Regions from separate parts of the Alteromonas naphthalenivorans genome, predicted to be linked through region 2. Evidence: predicted binding sites of a transcription regulator. Region 2 holds the regulator's gene; each other region holds the start of a gene.
The links. Region 2 encodes sigma-54, which starts transcription at its own class of promoters, with help from an activator protein. Its sites were predicted from a motif close to GTTGGCACGNNNNTNGNNT; they were not measured.

Region 1 (5,626 bases), 390 kb from region 2:
GCGAACTAGAGCCGCTGTGCAAAATACGCGGAGCATCACCCGCTTCTTGTAAATTCATACCAAAATCGAGCATGTTCACAATAATTTGCGCATGCATTTGAGGCTGAGTACCTCCGCCCATTACACCGAAGCTTAAAAATGGTGCACCATTACGAGTAACAAATGCAGGGATAATGGTGTGAAATGGACGCTTTTCAGGCTTAAGTTCGTTGAAATGACCTTCTTCTAAGGTAAACATTTCACCACGATTTTGTAGTACAAAACCAAGCCCTGGGGGTGTCATTCCTGACCCCATACCGCGATAGTTACTTTGAATTAGCGATACCATATTACCGTCTTTATCGGCTACCGTTAAATAAACTGTATCGCCATCGTAAATACCTGCGTCTACACGTTCTGCGGCTTTAGCGCCGTTAATAAGCTGCTGACGTTCAGTGGCGTAATCTTTGGAAATTAACCACTCAACTGGAATGTCGTTAAATGCGGGATCAGCATAGAACTTTGCGCGATCTTCAAATGCTAACTTTTTCGCTTCCACAAAGGTATGAATATACTCGGCAGAATTAAAGCCCATGCCTTCAATGTCATAGCGCTCTAATATATTGAGTATTTGTAATGCCGCAATACCCTGCCCATTAGGGGGAAGCTCCCATACATCGTAGCCGCGATAATTTGCTGATACCGGCTCTACCCATTCTGACGTATGCGACGCTAAATCAGCATAAGAAAGGTAGCCACCTTGCGACTTCATGTAAGCGTCAATATTTTGCGCAATGTCACCCTTATAAAAAGCATCTCGCCCGCCGGTGGCAATTTTTTCGTAGGTTACCGCGAGACCAGGGTTCTTAAAAACATCCCCTTTTTTGGGGACTTTCCCATTAATAAGAAACGTTTCTGCAAACCCATCGTAATGACCTATTCTTTCGTTGTTCATTGCTAAATAATAAGCAACCAGTTCAGAAACAGGAAAGCCATTTTTGGCATATTCAATGGCCGGCGTGAGCAACGCTGTCATAGGTAACTTGCCAAACTTTTCATGTAGCATAAACCAGCCATCTACGGCCCCAGGCACAGACACAGGCAGTGGCCCAAATTTAGGTATTTGCGCTAAACCTCTATCGTTAAACACTTGTTTGGTCAGCAGCTTAGGAGAGCGACCCGATGCGTTTAACCCAACTAACTTATTTTCCTTAGCATCCCATACTATTGCGAATAGATCGCCGCCTACACCTGCCCCTGTAGGTTCAACAAGCCCCAACATCGCGTTTGCAGCAATGGCGGCATCTACAGCACTACCGCCGCGTTTAAGAACATCGAGAGCCACTTGGGTAGCAAGAGGCTGGCTGGTCGCAGCCATACCATGTTGAGCAATAACTTCTGAACGACTCGCAAACGGCGCGCCGGTAACCCTATCGTACCCATAAGCCATTTGACTGACACACAGTAGTAACAAACATCGCAACAGCATGATTTACTTTCCTAATAAAAGAACAAACCTAATGTAGCATTATTGCTAACTAAGTAAATTATCAATAGTTTAGCGTTATTTTTAACTTTATGAAAAACGAAAAAAGCCCCGCAGATGCGGGGCTTAAGATTGGTGATACAGGCATTATCGTTATTATAAGTAATTTTGCCTGTTCAGACTTCCTTACGTACGGCCGTTGGTGAAGTCAGGATAAGCTTCCAGACCACATTCACTCATATCAACACCGTCGAATTCTTCTTCTTCAGTTACACGAACACCAATAACGGCTTTAATCGCTAACCAAACAACTAGGCTTACTACAAACACCCAAACAAAGATGGTAGCAGCACCAATTAACTGACCCACAATGCTTGAACCGTCGTTAGTGAATGGAACAAGGATAAGACCAAGTAAACCAACCACACCGTGAACAGAGATAGCACCTACTGGATCATCAATTTTAAGTTTATCTAACGCTACAATGCTTAGTACTACTAAGATACCACCAAGGCCACCGAATAAGGTTGCTTGTAGTGGCGTAGGCGTTGAAGGCTCAGCGGTAATTGCTACCAAACCAGCTAGTGCACCGTTAAGGGCCATAGTTAGGTCAGCTTTGCCAAACATAATGCGTGCTAAGATAAGCGCTGCAATACAACCGCCAGCGGCTGCGGCGTTAGTGTTCATAAATACAATCGCAACCGCGTTTGCACTTTCAACTGTAGCAGTAGCAAGTACTGAACCACCGTTAAAGCCAAACCAACCCATCCATAAAATGAATGTACCTAGCGTAGCAAGTGGAAGGTTAGCACCTGGAATAGCGTTAACTTTACCGTCAGCAGTATATTTGCCTTTACGAGCACCTAGTACTAATACACCAGCTAATGCTGCAGCAGCACCTGCCATGTGAACAATACCAGAACCTGCAAAGTCAGAGAAACCAAGGTCACCAAGGGTGTACATGCCAAATACAGCTTCACCGCCCCACGTCCAAGCACCTTCCATCGGATAGATGAAACCAGTCATCACAACAGCGAATGCTAAGAAAGCCCAAAGCTTCATACGCTCAGCCACTGCACCAGAAACAATAGACATTGCCGTTGCAACGAATACTACTTGGAAGAAGAAATCAGCAGAAGGTGCATACGTTGCCGCATCTTCAGCAACACCTGTTGCGCCGTCACCCATAATTCCACCAAGGAACGGGCTCCACTCGCCGCCACCATACATGATGCCGTAACCGCAAATCATATACATGGTGCTAGCAATGGCAAATAACGCGATATTTTTAGTTAGAATTTCTGTCGTGTTTTTAGCGCGTACCAAACCAGCTTCTAGCATGGCGAAACCTGCCGCCATCCACATAACTAGTGCACCGCAGATTAAGAAGTAAAAGGTATCTAGTGCATACCCGAGTTCAAATGTAATTTCCATTATGCTTTTCTCCGCAAATTAATCGTTGTGGCTTACAACGCGTCTGTGTCTGACTCGCCAGTTCGAATACGTACGGCTTGTTCAAGGTCGTAAACAAATACCTTACCGTCACCAATCTTGCCAGTCTTGGCTGCGCCAACGATGGCTTCTACCAAGCGATCTACCTGGTCGTCCTGAACGGCAATTTCCAGTTTGACTTTAGGTAAGAAATCCACTTGATATTCCGCGCCGCGGTAAAGTTCAGTGTGGCCTTTTTGACGTCCGAAACCTTTCACTTCGGTAACGGTTAGACCGTCAATTCCGATTTCTGAAATGGCTTCACGAACATCATCTAGCTTGAACGGCTTGATGATAGCTGTGACTAGTTTCATGAGTTGCTCCAGTTTTTTTAATGGTTGTTTTGCACATTTCGTGTCTTGTACAGGGAAGTAAACCAAGAGATGTGCCACAAATAATTAACGAATAAAAACAATAAGTTAACTAAAACGTGATGCATTTTGTTTACATTTATCGCACCAGACTGGTGCATAGCGCCATCAATGCCCAACTTTAGAGCGCAGTGAGTTAAATTAACTGAAAATAGCGATGAAATTAGGATGGAACTAATTAGTAATGATGCGGGTCAGTTACTAGGTATGACAATTATCACACCTATTATAGAGCCTGAGTATGTGCCTGAACGTGCGCAGGTTTTTCATGCGAGCAAGAAGGGTAAACTCGCAAAAGGCCTACTTATCTCAACCCTTTTACACCTAATTGGGTTAGTAATAGTGATTTTCTTTACTACGTTTGAAAGCGGTGTAAAACCAGCACACAAGCCTGCCCCCATTAGTGCAACCTTGTATTACCCCCACGTTAGCGTAGAAAAAACCATTACAGAGGCACCTGAACCGGTAGAAGTTATCCCTCCCGTTGTTGAGCCTAACGTACCAGAAAGCCCCAAAGCAAAAGTGACTGACACTGCCGAGCAAATAAAAGCGGTAGAGACTAAGCCAGTAGAAGCTAAACCCGCAGAAGCAAAACCCACAGAAGCAAAACAAGACAAGACTGCACCAAATACAGAAAGCACAATTACAGAAAATAACTCAACTGAAACCCCCTTGCCTGAAGCACCCGCGCCTACGATTTCCAATACCCAAGCTACTATCAACGCCTCGACAAGAAACCAGAAAGCTGGCAGTTTAAACTTGTCTCCACGGACCAGTGCCTCGCAATTTTTTAATCGAAGAGAGCAAGAAGAAATTGCTGAGGAAGGCTTAAGAGCGGCTGAAGCACATAGGCGGAAAATAGAAAGCCCAGATATTGTTGATACTCGAAAAGGTGAAGAGGACACGTCATATGAAGAACGACCAGTGAAAAAAGTAAATTGCTCCGGCACGACCAACAAAGCGCTTACCGTTTTAAGTGGTTGGACTGGCGGTACGCTTGAATGTAGCAAGGGCAGCGACTACGACCGCTTTATTGAAGCCCGCGTCGCTAAAGAGCCAGTGAAAGACTAGCCGCTTAGACTCTAAGACCCTTTGAGTCCTTCTGATTAATTAGGCATTTGCCGCTTGGCGTAGACGACGCTTCATGATGAGCGCTGGCACAGCATTGCTAATTAGCGCGCCTACCATAATAAGTACAATTGCTATTGAAATGGCGGTGGACAGTGTACTTATTCCAAATAAAAATAGCGCAATACTGGAGATAACAGGTGTAGCAAAGCTTAGGCTCGCCAACAACTGGCGATTACCAAATTTAAGCCCAATATCCCACAAGTAAAACGCGCCACCTACAGGCCCAAGTCCTAGTAATATTGCACTTGCCCAAGCGTTAAATGAAAGGTCCCAATAGCTCGACTCTAGAGCTAGGTGGGAGCCCAGCGCTAGCACTGCTACTGCAATAGATATCCAGCCAATGTCTTCAACATCGCTTTTTGTGCCAGCCATAAACCACGAATAACCCGACCAAATTAAGGCGCAAATAAATGCCAACCCGTAACCCAGTGTAAATTCGCTATTAAACTGAATGCTTTCCCCCCCTGTAACTAAAATTCCGCAACCAATAAAACCTAGTGCACCTCCAATTACAGCAAACAACCGTTGGTGCGCGTTAGCCACTGCAATACCCAGCAGTAACGGCCATAGATAGGCAATAAGACTTGCTTCAATAGGCGGTGCATAACGAAGGGCTAGAAAATAGCAAAAGTGAAATCCGAAGAGACCGCTGGTAGCCACTATCCATTGGGTAAGTGTTAGTTTAGGTAATGTAAATAACGGCTCTCGCTTAATTAATCGCTTTAAAAAAAGCAATAGCGCAGAAACTGAAAAACAAATAAAAAGCAGCTGAAAAGGCGGCACTGACGATGCGTAAACACCCAACACAGCTAATACGCCCCACGAAATGATGGCCACAAGCCCTATAAACGTTGCCATTACTTGCCTATTTTTAAAATTCAAGAAGCCTAAGCATAACTGTAATTGTATATTCTATCTGTGCAGAAAAGGCGGTGTGGTTGATTTAAAAGCCTGATTTTCAGTTAAACTTTGCTGCGTTAATGAATACTGCGCTTTCACATATTTTGCGGGCCATTATTTTTCGGGCAAATACTACGGGAATAAATACTTAGCTTATGAAAGGAACTGATCATAGTTACCTTCCTGGCTATCGACGCTTAAAGTGCGTGGGTGGCATACCCACATGGTGTTTAAACCGACGGGTAAACGCAGACACATCGTCATACCC
Region 2 (5,626 bases):
AGCGCTTCTGCCACTGCTTTCGCCTAAAAAATGGAATTTCAATAATGGTAGGATATCGCACTTGCCATGACGCTGTCATGACAAAAGCGCAGTAGGTACAGACAATTACGAGCCGTATGGTGAAATTATAGACGGCTTTTAGCAGAATTTCTCAGTCGTATTGGAAGCTGCATTATTCGTCTTCGTTGAAACGGCCTTCAATTAACGTTTCAATGGCGTTTAATGCCGCTTCGGCATCATTACCTTCAACCACAACGTTTACCTGTTCACCTTGGTGGCTTTCCAGCATCATTAAGCCCAGCACACTGTTAGCATCGGCTTTCTTATCGCCTTTCACCAACACGATTTTTGCGTCAAATTGATTGGCTAATTGAACCAACTGTGTGGCAGCGCGGGCGTGTAAGCCCAATTTATTGACTATGGTAAGTGTTTTTTCGATTGTCATTACTGATTTAACTCGCGGTGGCGAATTTGTACATCGGGATGCATTTCGCCAAAGGTTTTCGCTAACGATTGAGCAATAAATACTGAGCGGTGCTGACCGCCGGTACAACCAATCGCAATGGTGACATAACTACGGTTATTGCGTTCTAAGTGTGGCAGCCATGTAGTGATTAGGTTCTGAATTTGCCAAATAAATTTGGTTACAACAGGCTGGGAACCTAAAAATACTTCTACGGGGGCATCTAAACCAGTTAAGTGTTTTAAATCGGGTTCCCAATGCGGGTTGGGGAGAAAGCGGGCGTCAAATACATAGTCGGCGTCTTTGGGGATACCGTGCTTAAAGCCAAACGATTCAAACACCAATACTAGGCGAGAGCTTTTCTTGCCTAGAATTCGTTCGCGGATAAGCTCTGCGAGTTGATGAATAGTGAGTTTATCCGTATCAATGTACAAATCGGCGCGCTCAACAATAGGCGCAAGCAAGTCTGATTCGGCTTTTATCGATTCAGATAAAGATTTGTTGAGCTTAGCTAGCGGATGTAATCGGCGGGTTTCGCTGAAACGCTTCACCAGTACATCGTCACTCGCGTCGATGTACACAATGGTCATAGACCACGATGAGGGTAGGTAATCTAAGATCTCTACCAAGTCCGCTGGATTTTTGGGTAGGTTTCTTACATCGATACTTACCGCAACTTGGTCATATTCATCAACCACGGTATGGGTCAGAGTAGGGAGAAGGTTAACCGGAATATTATCTACGCAATAGTAACCTAAATCTTCAAGGGCACGTAGCGCAACTGATTTTCCTGAACCGGATCGACCACTGATAATAATCAGTTTCACCTGCATTTCTCCCTTTTAAAATATGGTGCAGTGCTTTTTTAGCTTAAAGCCGTAATGATGTCATCACTGGTGGAGGCCCGCCTAATGGCTTTCACCGTTTCTTTATCACTTAGCTTACCCGCCACGGTAGCGAGTGTTTGTAAGTGACCTTCTGTTTTCTCTTCTGGCACTAATAGGGCAAAGAATATATCTACGGGCTGATCGTCAAGCGCATCAAAATCGATGGCAGGGTTGCTGGTTACAATAATGGCGATAACGTGTTCTAAGCCCGGTAATCGACCGTGGGGCAGAGCAATACCATTGCCAATACCCGTACTCCCCATTCGTTCACGGGTTAGTAGACTATTTAATACACTAGCCTGATCGATGTCGGGATTATTTTTAGCAGCAATGTCGCTAATAATCTCTAGAATACGTTTTTTACTGTTACATTGAACCGCACACTCGGTGCGGTCCAAACTTACTATGGCTTGAATTTCCATACTAATATTTAGTGCTTTTTCAGCTTTTCCTTATGCTTGATAACTTGCCTGTCGAGTTTGTCGATCATGCTGTCTATCGCCGCATACATGTCTGTATTATGAGATGAAGCAAACACTTCTGCGCCGCTAAGGTGCATGGTGGCTTCGGCTTTTTGATTGAGTTTTTCGACGTTCAGGATGACATGCACATTAGATATGTGATCAAAGTGACGCTCTAGTTTGCTGAACTTAGTATCGACATAGCTACGCAAAGAATCAGTAATTTCGACATGATGACCGGTAAGGTTGATTTGCATATTTCGTCTTCCTTAAATTATCAAGGCCTTTAAATAAGGCTTTTGCGTTGGTTTGACGGCGGAATCGATAACGATTCCCGGTATTTTGCTATTGTTCGCCGGGCTACTTTAATGCCTTGTTCGGCCAACAATTGAGCAATCTTGCTATCGCTTAATGGCTTGCTGGGCGTTTCCGCTGCCACAAGCTTTTTAATTAGTGCGCGAATAGCGGTAGATGAACACTCACCACCAGATTCCGTTGCTACATGGCTAGAGAAGAAATATTTCAACTCGAAAATGCCACGAGGGGTATGCATATACTTTTGCGTGGTGACTCGTGAAATGGTGGATTCATGCATATCTACCATTTCTGCGACATCATTTAGCACCATTGGTTTCATCATTTCTGGGCCGTGCTCGAAAAAGCCCATTTGTTGCTGCACAATACAGTTTGCTACTTTCATCAAGGTGTCGTTTCTTGACTCAAGGCTTTTTATAAACCACTTGGCTTCTTGCATATGCGAGCGAATAAATTGCGAATCGCTGCTGTTTTTAGAGCGTCGGCTCATGGCAGCGTATTGTTGATTTACGCTTAATTTTGGCAAGCTGTCGGGATTAAGTTCTACTACCCAACGGCCATTCTTTTTGTTTACCGAAACATCAGGAATAACGTATTCGGGTTCTTTAGTAATTAATGCACTGCCAGGACGAGGATTCAACGTTTGCAATAAGCGCATGGCTTCGCGAAGTTGATCTTCTTTCAAACGGCTCTTGCGCATTAACGTACGGTAATCTTTGCTGCTCAGCAGGTCTGAGTACTCATTAATAAGCTGTCTGGCTTCGGTCAGCCATGGCGTATCGTCCGAGAACTGGCGAAGCTGCACGAGCAAACATTCTTGCGGTGTACGTGAACCTGAACCAATAGGGTCGAACATTTGAATACGTTTTAGTACACATTCAACTTCGTCCATTTCTACCAACTCTTCAACATCGTCAGAGTTTACCGATTCTAAAATCTGTTCAATGGGTACGTTAAGGTAACCAGATTCATCGATGGAGTCGATAATGGCGGTAGCAATGGCGCGGTCTGTATCTGAAAACGGGGTTAAACGCATCTGCCAAAGCAAATGGTCTTGAATATTGTCGGTGGTTTCACCCTGAAACAGTTGGTCGTCATCATTATTAGATGGGCCAGGAGCGGGGGCAGAAGAGGCCGAGTAATACTCATCCCATGTGCTGTCGATTGGCAACTCGTCGGGAAGGTCGTTCTTTTCAAGCGCGTCACCAGCTTCCAACGAATCGCTAGATGCAGTGGGAGCCGCTTCCACAGAAGGGTCGTCTCCATCCATGTTGTTTTTCTCAACCGGGTGGTCATCACCGCCTTCTTCAACTTCTAAAAGAGGGTTTGAGTCAAGTGCTTCCTGAATCTCTTGCTGCAGGTCGAGCGTAGACAACTGCAGCAGCTTGATTGCCTGCTGCAACTGCGGTGTCATGGTAAGTTGTTGACTGAACTTTAGCTGTAAAGATGGTTTCATCTACGTCTTATTTTTAAACTCTTGTTGTGAATATACCCGTGCTTAAAACTGAAAATGACAATTCGGTTACAGTAACTATAGCCTGAATTGTTCTCCTAGGTATACATCCCTTACTTTCTGATTACTTAAAACTTGTTCTGCCGTCCCTTGCGCGATGAGTTCGCCTTGGCTCACAATATACGCTTTCTCACACACATCCAGTGTTTCTCTTACGTTGTGATCGGTGATGAGGATTCCAATTCCTCTGTCACGAAGATGTTGAATGATCTTCTTTATATCATTAACCGATATAGGATCAACACCAGCAAATGGCTCATCAAGCAAAATAAATTGCGGATCGGCTGCTAATGCTCGTGCGATTTCTACTCGGCGGCGTTCACCACCGGATAAACTCATACCCGTACTATTACGTATATGGTTGATATTAAATTCATCAAGTAGCGCATCGGCTTCTTGTTCTTGTTCTGATGAACTTAACCCTTTACGGGTTTGCAAGATAGCCATGATGTTCTCAAACACCGTCAATTTTCTAAAAATAGAGGCTTCTTGCGGCAAATACCCAATACCGCGGCGAGCACGTTCGTGCATGGGCTCGTGAGTTAATTCGCTGTCATCAATACTGATTTTGCCCTTATCTAGGGGAACTAAGCCAACAATCATGTAGAAGGTAGTCGTTTTACCGGCACCATTAGGGCCGAGTAGTCCAACGATTTGCCCCGTCGATACTGATAAGCTTACATCGCGAACCACTTGACGTGCTTTATAAGCCTTTGCAAGGCTCTGTGCGCTCAACGTTGCCATGATTAGTTGTCGTCCGCCTTATCGTCTTCGTTATTCGATGACGCTTTACGTATTGCCTCAGGGGTAAATACGGTAGTGACTCTGCCACCTTCGCCGTCTTCGCCGCCTGTTGCAAGTAATTGTTCAGTGACCATGTCGAAGGTAATCTTATCACCTTGTACTTTACTGGTGTCTTGCTGTAGCTCAGCATTTCCTTGTAAAGAAATAGTTCGATTTACTACTTCATAGCGAATTTCGTTGGCCTTCGCTGTGACAGGAGCACCGTCTTCAAGTTTTTGCGAATAGCTGGCTGGTTTGCCGCGAGCCACGAATATCTCTCGTCCATCACCTTCGCTGGCAATCACTTCAACTTCATCGGCATTTATCACCAAAGAACCTTGAGTAATCCGTACATCATCTTTAAACAATGAGGTTTTGTTTTTACCGTCAACAAATTGCGATTTCGAGTCAACTTTAATCGGTTTATTAAAGTCGCTTTCAGCCGCTATAGCCGCAGTAGCAAATAGGCTAACAGCGAGGCTAGTCGCTAATGCTTTAGTGGCTAGGCGAATAAATGGTTTGTACATGGTCTATTAACTCGTATTCCTGGGTACGCAAATTAGCGTTAAACCCATTGCTGTTAATCACATATTGTAAGCCACGTATTTCCACGGGCTGATCAGATGTCATTTGCTTAGTGTACAGGTTTATCTCTATAAACGCTGTGCGTATTGTTCTTACAAAGTCATCGACACTTTGGTTTTCAATAACGACATTATTTTCTAGCTGTATCAATTCGTTATTATACAAAGTGCCTTCTGTCGCGGTAACTTCCCACGGTGACTGTGCATCGTCGGTATACAATGTATATCTGGGCTTTTGGAATAAAACAAAGCCCAATTGGTCGTAATGTTCCATCGACGCTGCAAATACTTTGTGATTTAGCTGTCCTTCTTGATTGTATAAGGTGGTCGTTAGGTTTTTGGCTTTATATGCAGGCTTTAATGCGTCCGGCCCTTGATCAGATTGCTGAGCAGGGTCTTCGTCCATCCAAATAGGGATATACAGGGCGGATGCCAATATAAATAACACCGAAATACTTAAGCCTAATCGATCAAAACCTAATACCTTCATACGCTAGCACCTTGAATTCCGTGTAGCTTGTCGTTTGCTTGAAGCAAGGTGTCACATATTTCGCGAACGGCCCCGAAGCCGCCGGGCAACGTGGTGATCCAATTCGCTTGCTGTGCAACCGCAGGGTGGG
Region 3 (5,626 bases), 2.1 Mb from region 2:
CGATTATTATCGCGTTTGGTTTCCAACCTAGCCCTGCCCCTTGGTTTGCTGAGTTCGGCATTATGCTAGATGAAAAAGGCCGCGTACGCGCTCCTGCTGCTGGTAAGTTTGCTTTCCAAACATCGCACCCTAAAATCTTTGCGGGCGGTGATATGGTACGTGGTAGTGACCTCGTGGTTACCGCTATCGACGAAGGCAGAAAAGCCGCTGACGGTATTATGGATTACATTGGCGTTTAATATCCACGTGTAAAACAGCACGTTAACCGTACCTCGTTGTATGTAATCTATTTAAAAGCTCGCTTAGGCGAGCTTTTTTGTGGCCAGTATATCTAAAGCTGTAAAGAAATCCGCCTAGGGTACTTTCGCCTACAACATCGCCTACAACATACTTTGTAACAACCTACCACTAGCTTTCTACAAGCACCAATGTATAGTATATTTAACATTGAGTTAAATTTAGCGTATACAAAGTAAAATTTAACCACCATTACTAGGGCATGGAGAAAGATAATGATTTCGTTCAGAGAGAAAAGTTTGTGGGTGTCTTTTTTAGTATCTGCGGTGATCGCCTCTATTTATGGAGATAGCGTATATACACTTATGTTTTTGCAACCAAATACTAGCCTAGATGTCACCACCGCCCTCATCATGCGAATTACTATTGCCTTCATTATCTTAGAGGTAGCGTTACATGTTGCGTTAGCCATGAGCCAGCAAGAAGATGCCAATACCCCTGAAGATGAACGAGAGCGTTATCATCGACTTACCGCGAATAATGCGGGTTATTGGGTACTGTCAGTAGGTATTGTGAGCTGCGTGATACAACAAATGATCAACAGTAACATCGATTTTGACGCGCAAAATAGCTACACCAATTATGCTCTTGCGCCTATTGAGCTAAAGTTAGTCCTTATTTTTTGGTTATCGGAGGTAACCCGCTTTGGTACTGAGATTTACTATTGCCGGAAAGAAAGTTAATGGCTGAACATTATTCAATAACTAACAATATAAGAACCTTGCGCTTTCTTGTCGATGAAATGACGCAGCAGGAACTCGCGTCAAAAGTGGGTGTTACACGCCAAACCATTATGGCGATTGAGAAAGGAAAATACTCACCATCTCTTGAAGTGGCGTTCAAAATTGCCTTGGTATTTGATAAGCCATTTAATGAGGTGTTTCAGTATTCGAAAGTGAAGGAGTGATGGGATTGAGAACCCGGTTCTCAAATTATTTTCACCTTATACCCATCACGTTATGAACATACCTTGTGCAACTATTTACCTATTGCTCTTATATAGTTAGCCCATTATTATCGATACAAAGAGTGATTAATGGTTAACAAGAATAATGACAAGTGGTTTACGTAAAAGCATTAATATAGTTTTACTTAGCGGGCTAGCAATGGCGAGCCACGCGTTTGCCGATACGGTGTCCACCGACAGTTCATTAGATGAACCTGTTGTTCGGTCTTGCCCTGCCTCCTTTTTTGACGTCTCGCTAATGGCTAATGCTCGCCAGTGTCAGCAATTCGACGATAGCTTGCCTGCGAGTTTGGTCTATTTTACTAAGCACGCGCCTAAAGAGGTTATCGCCTTCTATCAAAATGCCTATCCGCAATTTGTCAGAAAACCTGCGGTCAACCAACGCACCATGCTTGCAGCAACAGATGATTCGGTTCGTATTGTGGTCTCCCCGGATAATGTGGGCACGCAAGTTGATGTACTCATCATTAGTAAGCCATAACCTTCCATAAATTTTATTTCCGACTAGTTACTCTCCTCGTTCAATGTGGCACTGCCTTTGCAATTTCAATAAAGAACCACAGTGGTGTCAAAAAAAGCGTCATTTTAATGACGCGCATTACACGTTGATATGCGAGGAATATGATGGAACTGGCAATTATTTTAATGATGTTACTTATCGTGGTGGCATTAGGCGCCATAAAATTATCAGATGGTGGCGTAGCGTTTCCTTTTCGCCGAAAGCCACAGCTTTTCACTCCTGTAGAACACTCTTTTTTAAACCTTATTGAACAAGCAATGGGGCGAGAGTTTCGTATCATTTGCCGTGTACGCTTAAGCGACATAGTGTCAGTAAGGCAATCGGCCAACAAGAAAACGGCCAGCCAAGCTATTTCTAGAGCCTCTTCGCGCCAACTTGATTTTATCCTGGTCGACAAACAGGACATGAGCCCCATATTAGCTATCGACCTTGTGCATAACCAAGGAAAAGAGGGTTACAAAACTCAGCGCGATTGGTTTGTTTCTGGCGCATTAGATGCTGCGGGTGTACCTCATGCGCGAATTAAGGTTAAGTCGGGTTATACCGTAGACGATATTCGTGAATGCCTTGAAAATAAGCTTATTCCTTATAGAAGAATTCAACAAAAAATGTCGCAGCTTCCTACGCACAACCCTGAGCCAACTAAGCGCCCGACTCGCCCAGTTAGGTCGAGCCGCGCGGCAGCTGCATAAAAAAAGCCGGTTTCCCCCTAGCCTTTGTTGCACTCCATTATTGCTGTAATAGCAGGTGACAAAGGCTTTTTCCTGTCAGTTTTCCTCATTTCCTTATACAATTCATTACCATATCTGTAGCAAGTTTTGCTTCCCCCAACATTAGAATAAATCGGTATTTACATGAAAGAGACTGACATGAAAGAGACTGGCATAAAAAAAATTGGCATTCTAGGCGCAATGGATGAAGAAGTTGCGTTACTTAAAGCTTCACTTTCAAACCTTAAAGAAACCACATGGAAGCACTTAACCTTTTATGAAGGCACCCTTAATAACGTTGAGGTTGTGTTAGTAAAGTGTGGTATTGGAAAAGTTGCGGCGGCCCTTGCCACTACGGTACTTATCGAGCAATACGCGCCAGATGTGGTAGTAAATACAGGTTCAGCAGGCGGGTTTGATAAGAACTTAAACATTGGTGACTTAGTGATTGCCACCCATGTTATCCACCACGATGTGGACTTAACCCATTTCGGCTACAAGCTTGGCCAATGTGCTGGCATGCCTGCAGACTACCGCTGTGACAATACGCTCATTGAAGCCGCAAAAACGGCGACGGGCGAGTTAGAAAACATCCAATCTACCAGCGGTCTTATCTGTACTGGCGATTCGTTTATCGGCACCGACGAAGCAGTAGAAGCGCTGCGTGAAAGTTTCCCAGATATGAAAGCAGTTGAAATGGAAGGTGCAGCTATAGCCCAAACCTGTCACATGCTTGACGTGCCGTTTTTGGTCATTCGCTCGCTATCTGATATTGCAGGTAAGACATCAACTGTCAGTTTTAAAGAATATTTAGATACGGCGGCAAAACATTCAGCGCAACTTGTTATGGCTATGATCAAAGCGCTGGCGTAGCGGTAAATGGAAGCATTGCTGACCCAATCAGCATATCAGTCGGTGCTGGTATTATGGTTGGCAGTTGTTTTAGATGCCCTTTGGCGGTGGCCGCTTAGCAGCCACCCGCTTACCCTCATGCGTTATTTGGTTAGGCAGATGGGGTTTAAAGTTCTTCCTTCTTTAAGCTACTCTCGTTCGCAGCATTATATCTCTGGTTCATTAGCGGCTATCGTATTATTAGCCCCCTTAATCGTTTGCCTTGCCATACTCATATACATGGCTCAATACCCTGCTTTTTTCGAAGCCGTGATCATGGTTGCCTTGCTTGACTTTGCCTATCAGCGCCATCAGTTCAGTAAGATATTAAAAACAGTAGGAAAAAATAAAAAAGTACTCACCAGAGAAACAGTAGACACCATAGTTGCCCGTGAATGCACCCAATTAACCGATGTAGGTATTGCGAAAGCGGCCATTGAATCGCTATGGCTTAAGTTTTTATATCTTTATTGCGGCGTTATTTTTTACTTTATATTGGCAGGCCCGATTGGTGCGCTCACCTACCGTTTGTTATTACTCACCTCGTGGCAATGGCACTATCGAAATCCTAAAATGGTGCATTTTGCCAAACCTGTGCGAAAGCTTGTTTCGTTATTAGTGGTTCCCCCTGCGTTACTCGGTTGTGTTGCTGTGCTTCTTTTCACTCACCCCATAAAAGGCATTCGAGCAGTAAAACGAAGTAAAGCACGAGATAAAACCTCCTTGTTACTTGCGCTATTTGGGGGAATACAAAACATTCAATTAGGCGGCCCTGCAATTTATCATGGACGAAAATACCGCTACCCTCGCGTAGGCGCTGCCGAGCAAGTAAAGTATTCAGATATGATACGCAGTAAGCGCACTATAGTGGGTGCCATGGCCGTGGTCACCGCCATCGCGAGTGTTTGTTTGCTATTGATCGCAGTACAGACACAAACCCTGAGCGAGGTCTTCTAACGTGAAAAGTATATTTCACAAATTGCGCAAACACGCTGCGTTTATAATAAGCATTTTGCCATTTAACAAATTGAGTAGGGGCAGTGCGGAAAAGCGTTCGCTAACAATCGTTACATTACTCATACTAGTACCTCTTTCCACTTCAGTTGAAGCGCAAAGTGGTGGGCAAATTGACGAGCAAAATCAGCATGAATATGTTCAGGATGTAGAAGCCAGAAAATCAGCCCCGCGGATTATCACTCTCGCACCTCATTTAACCGAGTGGGTTTATAGCCTTGGTTTAGAAGCACACTTAATTGGCGTTAGCGACTACAGTAACTATCCTAAAGAAGCACAGCTTTTACCTAAAGTGGCCGACTATCAAGGAGCCGATTTATCCCAGATAATGGCGCTGCAACCTACCCTGATATTAGCGTGGGAAGGAGGCAACAAGCCGCAAGATTTACACCGTTTAGAAAGCTTAGGTTATAAGGTGTTTCGAGCCAAAATTACTGAAGTTGAGGACATCGCCAGTGAGTTGATGCGATTAGCTAAAGTAACTAACACAGAAGAAAAAGCCAATGCGCTCACCAGTGAGTTTTTACACCATTTAGCAGCATTAAGAGCCGAGTATGCCACGCCTTCAAATAACAAGGTGTTTTATTATTCTTGGACATCGCCGCTAATGACCATAGGTGACAATGCGTGGCCGAACAAACTGCTTAACGTATGTGGTGCGCAAACCCTATTTGCCGACAGCCCGGTCGATTACCCGCAAGTTTCGGTACAAGAAGTACTATCTAGACAGCCTTTTGCTTTGGTGGCCGCAAGCAATCAGCCAGCGTCCGATCTTGAGCAGTTTTGGCGTGCCCACCGCCGCTTTTTGTCAGCCCCCTTAATTGTGGTCAATCCTGACATTACCAGCAGGTTCTCACTGCGGTTAATTAATGAACTAAAAATACTGTGTAAGGGTATTAACTAGCAATTCCACAAGGTATAATATCCTCGTTTTTTTCTGAAGGTTATTCATGCGAATCGTTTTAGTTTTGTTTCTCGTCGTTGTTGCCGTCACGCTATTTGTGTCAATGCAATGCACAGCGAAAGCAACCTCTCAAGTATCGGTTGCGGCTTCCCCGTACCTTATTGAGCGGGTGAAAAACAATGACTGGATGCTTATCGACGTGCGTTCTCCAAGCGACTTTGCTGATGGACACATTCCAGGCGCCATCAATATGCCTCATGAAAATATTAACGATTACCTTACCGAGCTAGAAGGCCATAAAGACAAGCCTATTATTATTTACT

Region 1: a site for sigma-54 is predicted at 3,331-3,349, ahead of glnK (P-II family nitrogen regulator). Genes of this name have one in related genera too.
Region 3: a site for sigma-54 is predicted at 1,790-1,808, ahead of AMBT_RS01660 (DUF2726 domain-containing protein). Genes of this name have one in related genera too.

The regions. Positions count from the first base shown of each region.
Region 1 is NC_015554.1:3,685,747-3,691,372, forward strand. Features, by position in the region: gene ggt (gamma-glutamyltransferase) at 1-1,468, opposite strand, end outside; gene AMBT_RS16075 (ammonium transporter AmtB) at 1,652-2,899, opposite strand; gene glnK (P-II family nitrogen regulator) at 2,932-3,270, opposite strand; gene AMBT_RS16085 (hypothetical protein) at 3,496-4,398, shown strand; gene AMBT_RS16090 (DMT family transporter) at 4,438-5,316, opposite strand; gene AMBT_RS16095 (AraC family transcriptional regulator) at 5,546-5,626, opposite strand, start outside.
Region 2 is NC_015554.1:3,295,001-3,300,626, reverse strand. Features, by position in the region: gene mgtE (magnesium transporter) at 1-14, opposite strand, end outside; gene AMBT_RS14410 (HPr family phosphocarrier protein) at 173-445, opposite strand; gene rapZ (RNase adapter RapZ) at 445-1,290, opposite strand; gene ptsN (PTS IIA-like nitrogen regulatory protein PtsN) at 1,329-1,772, opposite strand; gene hpf (ribosome hibernation promoting factor) at 1,781-2,068, opposite strand; gene AMBT_RS14390 (RNA polymerase factor sigma-54) at 2,098-3,582, opposite strand; gene lptB (LPS export ABC transporter ATP-binding protein) at 3,658-4,383, opposite strand; gene lptA (lipopolysaccharide transport periplasmic protein LptA) at 4,386-4,949, opposite strand; gene lptC (LPS export ABC transporter periplasmic protein LptC) at 4,918-5,496, opposite strand; gene kdsC (3-deoxy-manno-octulosonate-8-phosphatase KdsC) at 5,493-5,626, opposite strand, start outside.
Region 3 is NC_015554.1:390,789-396,414, reverse strand. Features, by position in the region: gene AMBT_RS01680 (glutamate synthase small subunit GltD family protein) at 1-239, shown strand, start outside; gene AMBT_RS01675 (hypothetical protein) at 513-980, shown strand; gene AMBT_RS01670 (helix-turn-helix transcriptional regulator) at 980-1,204, shown strand; gene AMBT_RS01665 (hypothetical protein) at 1,350-1,745, shown strand; gene AMBT_RS01660 (DUF2726 domain-containing protein) at 1,889-2,476, shown strand; gene AMBT_RS01655 (5'-methylthioadenosine/adenosylhomocysteine nucleosidase) at 2,669-3,367, shown strand; gene AMBT_RS01650 (cobalamin biosynthesis protein CobD/CbiB) at 3,374-4,342, shown strand; gene AMBT_RS01645 (cobalamin-binding protein) at 4,344-5,303, shown strand; gene AMBT_RS01640 (rhodanese-like domain-containing protein) at 5,350-5,626, shown strand, end outside.